2 regions of the Amycolatopsis lexingtonensis genome follow, and region 2 is predicted to be linked to the other one. Evidence: riboswitches for the same ligand, from Rfam matches in the RefSeq annotation. Region 2 holds a riboswitch; the other holds the start of a gene.
What was found. A riboswitch is a leader RNA that binds a small molecule or an ion and turns the genes downstream of it on or off. The one in region 2 is predicted to bind glycine.
Positions count from the first base shown of each region.

Region 1: it holds a riboswitch for glycine, as region 2 does, so the genes downstream of both, gcvP (aminomethyl-transferring glycine dehydrogenase) here and gcvP (aminomethyl-transferring glycine dehydrogenase) in region 2, are expected to answer to the same signal.

Region 1 is NZ_JADBEG010000001.1:5,398,401-5,403,184, reverse strand. It holds gene H4696_RS24250 (helix-turn-helix domain-containing protein) at 1-1,107, shown strand, start outside; glycine riboswitch at 1,298-1,391, shown strand; gene gcvP (aminomethyl-transferring glycine dehydrogenase) at 1,527-4,358, shown strand; gene gcvT (glycine cleavage system aminomethyltransferase GcvT) at 4,361-4,784, shown strand, end outside.
Region 2 is NZ_JADBEG010000001.1:2,223,321-2,228,104, forward strand. It holds gene gcvP (aminomethyl-transferring glycine dehydrogenase) at 1-1,590, opposite strand, end outside; glycine riboswitch at 1,857-1,955, opposite strand; gene H4696_RS10405 (MerR family transcriptional regulator) at 1,998-2,576, opposite strand; gene H4696_RS10410 (TetR/AcrR family transcriptional regulator) at 2,855-3,487, shown strand; gene trxA (thioredoxin) at 3,468-3,803, opposite strand; gene H4696_RS10420 (MerR family transcriptional regulator) at 3,815-4,210, opposite strand; gene H4696_RS10425 (bifunctional nuclease family protein) at 4,252-4,725, opposite strand.

The DNA.
Region 1 (4,784 bases), 3.2 Mb from region 2:
ACCGGGCTGGGGGAGGCCGAGCTGCTGCGCGTCGCCGGCGTGCTGCCCGACTCGCTCGCTTCGCCGGTGCACGTCGCGCAGGCGGCGAAGGCGCTGCGGGAGGGCATCGACCAGGCCGGACAGTTCCTCCGGCAGGCCACCGCGCTCGTCTACTCCTCGCCCGGCACGCAGGTGGCCAACGCGATCGCGGCGTCGCCGATCGACTGGGAGATGCGGATCCGCTCGGCCACCCGCGGCGACGAGGTCCGCGTCACCTACCACCACTACGTCGGGATCGTGCCGCCGCGGGACTTCCCGTTTTCCGAGGACGAGGCGCGGAGGATCATCGAGCACGACATCCTCGGCGAACTGTGGCGGCCGCTCGGGCTGTACTGGCGGGTCGCCGAGGTGCACGACTGGCACGAGCCCCCGCGGCTGGTCATCCAGGTGCCCGAGCAGGAGGCGACGCGCCCGCCCGCGCCGTCGCCGGTCGTGGCCGCGCCGCCGGTCGTGGTGCTGTCGCCGATCTGGGGGTACGGCGAGCTGCTGGCGTCGCTGATCGCCGACGGCCTCGGCTTCGGCAACGTCGACTTCCGCTACTTCGGCCTCCCGGACGCGATGGCCGACCGCGTCCGGATCACCGCCCGCGAGCTGGCCGAACCCGCGCCGCGGCTGGTGCACTCGGTGCCGCCGATCATGCTGCTGCACGGCCTGGCGGTGCCGGACCTGACCGGGCGCCTCCCGGTCGTGGTCCGCTACGGGCCGCGGATGCGGGCGCGGGCGGCGCGGATCTACCGGGAGCCGCTGCTCGAAGCCGGGTTCGCCGACCCCGAGGCCGGCGCCCGGGCGATCGAGGAGGCGGTCACGGTCCCGCCGGGCAGCGCGTACTACGAGGTGACCCTGGCCGACGAGGACGTCTTCGACGGCGACCGCCCGTCCCTGGACCGGCTCAACGACGCGGTGGCCTGGCACGCCGAGCAGATCGTCGAGCAGGTGCTGCTGGGTGCCGGGCACCCGCCGGTCCCGCTGGGCGGCCCGCTCAAGCGCCTGGTCCTGCCCTCGGGCCGGGTCCGGCGGCCCCCGGCTTTGGCCGGTCAGGTCGTCCGCCGGGTCGCCGGCACCCCCTGACCCAAGCGCCCCAATGTGGCGTTCGGTGCGTCTGACGCACCCAATGTGGCGTTCGGTGCGTCTGACGCACCCAACGCCACATTGGGGCGCTCGGGGCGGGGTCGAGGATCACTGTGGCGTTGGCCGGGTTGTGTAGACGCCCGCCGGAAGCGCCGGGTACCGTAACCGCCACAACTGCAGATCGGGCCGTTGAGCCGAGGCGGGAGAGCCCTCACGAAGTCGGTGGGGCACCGAAGGAGCAAACTCCCCGGAATCTCTCAGGTACCTGCTACCGCTTCGCGCGAGGCCACTCTGGAAAGCAGGCGCACCCGCGCCTCACCCAAGGTGAAAGCCGTGTTCCGCACGGTGAAACTCTCAGGTGCCATGACAGAGGGGGAGTTCCCAGCGCACCGTTGTGTGCCCGGCCCGAGGAGCTCCCGATCACTTCCACGCAGTTCGACGCCCGTCACATCGGCCCGTCCGAGGCCGAGCGCGCGAAGATGCTGGCCGAGTGCGGCTACAGCAGTCTCGACGCGCTCGTCGGCGCCGCCGTCCCCAGTGCCATCCGCGCCACGCGTGAGCTGGTCCTGCCGCCCGCCGCGTCCGAAGAGGACGCCACCGCGGAACTGCGCGCCCTCGCCGCGCGCAACCGGCCGATGACGCAGATGATCGGCCTCGGCTACTCCGACACCGTCACCCCCGGCGTGATCCGCCGGAACGTCCTCGAGAACCCGGCCTGGTACACCGCGTACACGCCTTACCAGCCGGAAATCTCGCAAGGCCGCCTCGAAGCGCTCCTCAACTTCCAGACGATGGTCGCCGACTTGACCGGCCTGGCCACCGCGAACGCGTCCCTGCTGGACGAGTCGACCGCCGTCGCCGAAGCCGTCACGCTGATGCGCCGCGCGTCGAAGTCCAAGTCCAACAAGGTCGTGCTCGACGCCGAGTGCCTGCCGCAGACCATCGCCGTCGTGCGCACCCGCGTCGAGGCGCTGGGCATCGAGGTCGAGGTCCGAGACCTGCTCACCGGCCTGCCGGACGAGTTCTTCGGCGTCGTCGTCCAGTACCCGGGCGCGTCCGGTGTGCTGCGCGGCCGCGGCTTCTACCACGCGATTTCGGAGTCGGCGAAGGCCGCGGGCGCGCTGTACACCGTCGCCGCCGACCTCCTCGCGCTCACCCTGATCACCGCGCCCGGCGAGTTCGGCGCCGACGTCGCCGCGGGCTCGACCCAGCGCTTCGGCGTCCCACTCGGCTACGGCGGCCCGCACGCCGGGTACATGTCCGTCCGCGCCGGGCTCGAGCGCTCACTGCCCGGCCGCCTGGTCGGCGTCTCGGTCGACGCCGACGGCAACCCGGCCTACCGGCTGGCGCTGCAGACCCGTGAGCAGCACATCCGCCGCGAAAAGGCGACGTCCAACATCTGCACCGCGCAGGTCCTCCCGGCGGTGCTGGCCGCGATGTACGCGGTCTACCACGGCCCGGACGGCCTGAAGCGGATCGCCCAGCGCGTCCACGGCCTCGCCGCGGGCTTCGCGGACGCCCTCCGCCAGACCGGCGTCGAGGTCGTGCACGAGTCCTTCTTCGACACCGTCGTCGCGCACGTCCCGGGCCAGGCCGCCGAGGTCCACGCGGCCGCCCGCGAAGCCGGGATCAACCTCGGGCACGTCGACGCCGACCACGTCCGCGTCGCCTTCGACGAGGTCAGCACCCCCGCGATCGCCGCGAAGGTCCTGAAGGCGTTCGGCGTCGAGTCCGACCTCGAAGACGGCGTCGCGCTGCCGAACGGCCTCGCCCGCGAGAGCGGCTTCATGGGCCACGAGGTCTTCGGCACCCACCGCTCCGAGACGGCGATGCTGCGTTACCTGCGCAAGCTGTCCGACCTGGACTACGCGCTGGACCGCGGCATGATCCCGCTCGGCTCCTGCACGATGAAGCTCAACGCCACCACCGAGATGGAGCCGATCAGCTGGCGCGAGTTCGCGGGCATCCACCCGTTCGCCCCGGCCGAGGACGCCGAGGGCTACCACGTCCTCGTCGCGCAGCTCGCCGACTGGCTGGCCGAGGTCACCGGCTACGACAAGGTGTCGCTGCAGCCGAACGCGGGCAGCCAGGGCGAACTGGCCGGGCTCCTCGCCATCCGCGCCTACCACCGCGCGAACGGTGACGAGGGCCGGGACGTCTGCCTGATCCCGTCGTCCGCGCACGGCACCAACGCCGCCTCCGCGGTGCTCGCCGGGATGCGCGTGGTCGTCGTGAAGTGCACCGACGAGGGCAACGTCGACCTGGCCGACCTGCGGTCCAAGGTGGACACCCACCGCGACACGCTCGCCGCGATCATGGTCACCTACCCGTCCACGCACGGCGTGTACGAGCACGACATCGACGAGCTGGCCAAGATCGTCCACGACGGCGGCGGCCAGGTGTACGTCGACGGCGCGAACCTCAATGCCCTGCTGGGCCTGGCCAAGCCGGGCGAGTTCGGCGGCGACGTCTCGCACCTGAACCTGCACAAGACCTTCTGCATCCCGCACGGCGGTGGCGGCCCGGGCGTCGGCCCGGTCGCGGTGCGCGCGCACCTCGCGCCGTACCTGCCCAACCACCCGCTGCTGGACCAGGCCGGCCCGGAGACGGGCGTCGGCCCGATCAGCGGCGCGCCGTACGGCTCGGCGTCGATCCTGCCGATCTCCTGGGCGTACGTCCGGATGATGGGCGCGCCCGGCCTGACCGCCGCGACGAAGGTCGCGGTGCTGGCCGCGAACTACGTCGCTTCGCGCCTGGCGCCGCACTACCCGGTGCTCTACACGGGCCAGGACGGCCTGGTCGCGCACGAGTGCATCCTCGACCTGCGCCAGCTCACCAAGGAGACCGGCGTGACGGTCGACGACGTCGCGAAGCGGCTCATCGACTACGGCTTCCACGCGCCGACGATGTCGTTCCCGGTCGCGGGGACGCTGATGGTCGAGCCGACCGAGTCCGAGGACCTGGGCGAGATCGACCGGTTCATTGCCGCGATGATCGCCATCCGCGCCGAGATCGACGAGGTGGCGAACGGCAAGTGGAGCGCCGAGGAGTCGCCGCTGCGGGGTGCGCCGCACACCGCGGAGACGCTGGTCGGCGAGTGGGACAAGGCCTACGACCGCGAGCTGGCCGTGTACCCGGCGGGTGTTTCGCGCAAGAACAAGTACTGGCCCCCGGTGCGTCGCATCGACGGCGCCCGCGGCGACCGTAACCTCGTGTGCTCCTGCCCGCCCCTCAACGCTTACGAAGGCTGACAGTGTCGAAGGAAACCTCCCTGCACGGAGTCCACAAGGGACTCGGTGCGCTGTTCACCGACTTCGCCGGCTGGTCCATGCCGGTCCGGTACGCCAGCGAGCTGGCCGAGCACAAGGCCGTCCGCGAGGCGGCCGGGCTGTTCGACCTGTCGCACATGGCCGAAATCCACGTCACCGGCAAGCAGGCGGCCGACGTCCTGGACTTCGCGCTGGTCGGCAACCTGACCGGGGTCAAGCCGGGCCGGGCGCGGTACACGATGATCTGCGACGCCGAGGGCGGCGTGCTCGACGACCTGGTCGTCTACCGGCTGGCCGACGAGCACTACCTGGTCGTCGCGAACGCGGGCAACGCGAAGGTCGTCGCCGACGCGCTGGCCGAGCGGGTCGCGGGCTTCGACGCGGTCGTGGACGACAAGTCCGAGACCA
Region 2 (4,784 bases):
GAACTCCGGCCAGGTGACCGGTTCCATCTCCGCGGTGGCGTTGAGCTTCATCGTGCAGGAGCCGAGCGGGATCATGCCGCGGTCGAGCGCGTAGTCCCGGTCGGCCAGCCGGCGCAGGTACCGCAGCATCGCGGTTTCCGACCGGTGCTCGTGGAACACCGGGTGCGTGAGGAACTCGCTCGTGCGCCGCAACGGCGCCGGGAGCGCGTCGGCCGTGTCCGCGTCCAGGCCGTCCACATCGGACACCGAGACGCCGAACGCCTTCCACACGAAGGAAAGCCGCTCCCGCGTGGTCGTCTCGTCGCAGGCGACGCCGACGTGGTCTTCGTCGATCCGGCGCAGGGAGACGCCGAGGTCGCGGGCCGCCGCGACGACCGCGTCGGCCCGGCCCGGCACCGCCGCGGTCACGGTGTCGAAGAACTCGCCGTGCACGACCTCGACGCCGCCTTCGGCCAGGCCGGCGGCGAGCACGGTGGCCATCCGGTGGGCCCGCAGCGCGATCGCGCGGAGGCCATCAGGCCCGTGGTACACGGCGTACATCGACGCCATGACGGCCAGCAGGACCTGCGCGGTGCAGATGTTCGAAGTCGCCTTCTCGCGGCGGATGTGCTGCTCGCGCGTCTGCAGCGCGAGCCGGTACGCGGGCGCGCCGTCGGCGTCGGCCGAGACACCGACCAAGCGGCCGGGCAGCTGCCGCTCGAGCCCCTTCCGCACCGCGAGGTAGGCCGCGTGCGGACCACCGAAGCCGAGCGGGACGCCGAACCGCTGCGTCGACCCCACGGCGACGTCGGCGCCGAGCTCACCCGGCGGCCGCAGCAGCGTCAAGGCGAGCGGGTCCGCGGCCACGACCACCGCGGCGCCGTGCTTCTTGGCGTCCGCGATGGTCAGGTCGAGTTCGCGCACCGCGCCCGAAGCGCCCGGGTAGGCCAGCAGCACGCCGAAGAAGTCGCCGCCGAGCCCCAGCCCGGTGAGTCCCTGGGACAGGTCTTCCACGACCAGCTCGATCCCGAGCGGCTCGGCCCGCGTCCGCAGCACGGCGAGCGTCTGCGGCAGGGTGTCCTGGTCGACGACGAACCGGTGCGACGCGGACTTCCCGGCCCGCCGCACCAGCGTCATCGCCTCGGCGGCCGCGGTGGCTTCGTCGAGGAGGGAGGCGTTCGCGACCGGGAGCGCGGTCAGGTCCGCGATCATGGTCTGGAAGTTGAGCAGCGCTTCGAGCCGCCCTTGGGAGATTTCCGGCTGGTACGGCGTGTAGGCGGTGTACCAGGCCGGGTTCTCGAGCACGTTCCGCCGGATCACCGGCGGGGTCACGGTGTCGTGGTAGCCGAGCCCGATCATCGCGGCGGTCGGCCGGTTGCGGGCGGCCAGCGCGCGCAGTTCGGCCAGCGCCTGGGCTTCGGAGGCCGCCGACGGCAGTTCGAGCGGCTCGGCGGACGCGCGCAGCGACTCGGGAACGGCGTGTTCGGCGAGTTCGTCGAGGGAAGCGACCCCGATGACGTCGAGGATGTGCCGGAGTTCGCCGGGACCGGGCCCGAGGTGCCGCTCGGCGAAGGGAATCCCCTGTTCCAGGGAGGCGAGTGACGGATTCACGGAGGCCTCCCTGCGAACGCGACCACGGTCGGGGGTCCGGGGGCGAAGCCCTCCGGGCGGGGTGTGGGGGTTGCACCCCCACAAGACACGCCGCGCGAGAGCGGCGAGCGCGTGCCGCGAGCATGCCTCGCCATGAGCGAGGCACCCTCCCCACTCTGTCCGTACCCCGAAGGGCGCCTGAGAGTTTCGCCCGCGTGGTTGAGCCGGGCTTGCACCGTCGGCGGGGCCATCAGGCTGTGTCCTGACGACCCGCTTTCCAGAGGCGTCTCATCCGCGCGGTCCAGGGTGCCTGAGAGGTTCCGGGGAGGACTTGCTCCTTCGGCGCCGAGCTCAATATGAGGCTCGGACTCTCCCGCGCGGGTTCGTCGACCGCAAGGAGAACCTTACTCCGTCCGCCGCGGCGGTGATCAACCGGTCTTGCGTGCGTTGCGGCGCTGGGTGAGCTCGTCCGGCTGGTGCGTCTCGACGACACCGCCGTCGGCGCGTTCGGCCGGGAACTCGTGGATCGTCCCGCTGATTTCCTGCATGGCGCCGCTGACCGCGATACCGAAGACGCCTTGGCCGCCCTGGAGCAGATCGACGATCTCCTCCGGCGAGGTGCATTCGTAGACGGTGGTGCCGTCGGAGAACAGCGTCACCCTGGCCAGGTCGCGGACCCCGCGCACGCGCAGGTGGTCGACGGCGACCCGGATGTTCTGGAGCGAGACCCCGGTGTCCAGCAGCCGCTTGACGACCTTGAGGACCAGGATGTCCTTGAACGAGTACAGCCGCTGCGAGCCGGAGCCGTGCGCCGTGCGGATGCTGGGTGCGACCAGCTTCGTCCGGGCCCAGTAGTCGAGCTGGCGGTAGGTGATCCCGGCGATCTGGCACGCGGCCGGGCCGCGGTAACCCACCAGCTCGTCCGGCAGCGAGTTGTCGGGGAACAGCTCACCCTGCTCGCCACTCGCGACCTCAACAGGCTGCTTCTCGGAACCAGCCTCGACCACGCAAGCCTCCCCTCGCCCGACCTGGTGGCCGGCGAATGACAGCCGGGGAGTCCCAGGAGCGGGACCCACCGGAGATCAATCGCCACGATCCGGCCCCAGACCGTGAATCACACCGTGGCGATTTACCTCCTTCGACGGTAAGCGCCGGGACAGTGCCGGTCAACGCGACGCGCGGCAAGCCTCAACGGTCGGATGAGCCTTTGAGCCGTTCGCCGTACCCGGCACACGCGGACTTAAACCCCTTGACCCGATTTACTCAGTCGAGTAACTTTTTACTCATGCAAGTAAAGACCGAACACCTGGCCGAACTGGGACTCAGCCCAGCCGAGGCCGCCCGCCGCGCGCAGATCATCGGCGCGACCATCGGCGTCCTCGCCGACCTGGGGTACCGCCGCACGACGTTCGCCAAGATCAAGGAACGCGCCGGGCTCAGCAGCACCCGGCTGATCTCCTACCACTTCACGAACAAGGCCGGCCTGATGCAGGCCGTGCTGAGCGCGGTCGTCCAGACGAAGAACGACTACCTGACCGAACGCACCGGCGGCGGGCTCGACCCCGCCGACCGGCGCGGCTACCTGCGGGCGCACATCGAGACGTCGATCGCGTTCCTGCGCGCGTACCCGGAATGCGTCCGGGTCCTGACCGAGCTGGCCGCCAACGCCGACGACGTCGACGGCTGGGTGATGACGAAGGTGCTGGTCGACGACCTGCGGGTGCACGGGCTGGCCCGTCAGCTCAAACAGGGCCAGGCGGAGGGCGTCTTCGGCGACTTCACGCCCGAGGTGATGGCGATGTCGATCGCGCAGGCCATCGACGGCGTCGCCGCGGCCTACGCCGCCGACCCGGCGCTGGACGTGGAGAAGTACGGCCGCGAGGTGGCGGACACGTTCGTCAAAGCGACGGCGCCGTGAGGGCCCGGTCGAGCCGCTCCTCGATGCGGGCCTTCGGGAACGCGCCGACGATGGTCTCGACCGGTTCCCCGCCGCGGAACAGGATCATCGTCGGCAGCGACATGACCTGGTAGGACCGGGTGGTCTCCGGGTTCTCGTCCGCGTTGATCTTGCGGATGGCGAGCTGCCCGGCCCGCTCGGTGGCCAGCTGGGCCAGCACCGGGCCGACCATCCGGCACGGGCCGCACCAGGTGGCCCAGAACTCGACCAGCACGGGGACGTCGCTGCCGAGGACCTCGGCGAACGCCGCATCGGTGACAGCACTGACTTCGGACACCACGGTCTCCTTCACGGACGCGGGGATTCGGGCACGACACACGGATCGGGCGCCTGCCGGGCGAGCGCTCCGGCGAGCTTCGCGGCCAGTTCGGCGCGGATCCCGCCGAGCCGGGCCAGGAGTGCGTCGGCTTCTTCGAGCTTGCGGCGGTAGACCTCGATCGAATTCGCGCAGGAGTCGCCGGTTTCGTGGCCGCTGCGCAGGCACTCGACGAACGGGCGCGTCTCCTCCAACGTCAGCCCGACCGTCTGGAGGGTCTGGATCTCCTTGACCAGCTGGAGGTCGTCCTCGTCGTATTCGCGGTAACCGTTCGCCGAGCGACGGGCCGCGAGAAGACCCTGGTCCTCGTAGAAACGCAGCGCACGGGTGGTGACACCCGTGCGCTGCGCCAATTCTCCGATCCGCATACCCCGACGCTAGACGTTGACGTCCGCGTCAAGGCAAGTTCTCAGGTGTCCGCTCCGCGGAAGTCTTCCGGCGACACGGAGTCGAGGAACTCGCGGAACTTCTCGACCTCGTCCTCCTGCTCGTCCGGGATGATCAGGCCGGCCTCTTCCAGCACCGCGTCCACGGCGTGGATGGGGACACCGATCCGCAGGGCCAGCGCGACCGAGTCGCTCGGCCGGGCGGACACCCGGATGTCGCCGTCGAAGACCAGTTCCGCGAAGAACGTGCCTTCCTTGAGGTCGGTGATGACGACCTGCTCGAGCTCCCGGCCGAGCGCCCCGATGACCTCTTTCAGCAGGTCATGCGTGAGCGGACGGGCCGGGCGGACTCCCTGCTGCTCCAACGCGATGGCGGTGGCCTCGACCGAGCCGATCCAGATCGGCAGGTACCGTTCGCCCTCGGTTTCCCGCAGCAACAAGATCGGCTGATTCGCGGGCAGCTCGACCCGCACCCCGACGACGCGCATTTCGCTCATCGGATTTCGCCTCCCTCTCGTGCACGGGCTTCAGCGGTGGAACGGCTTCGCGCCACCAC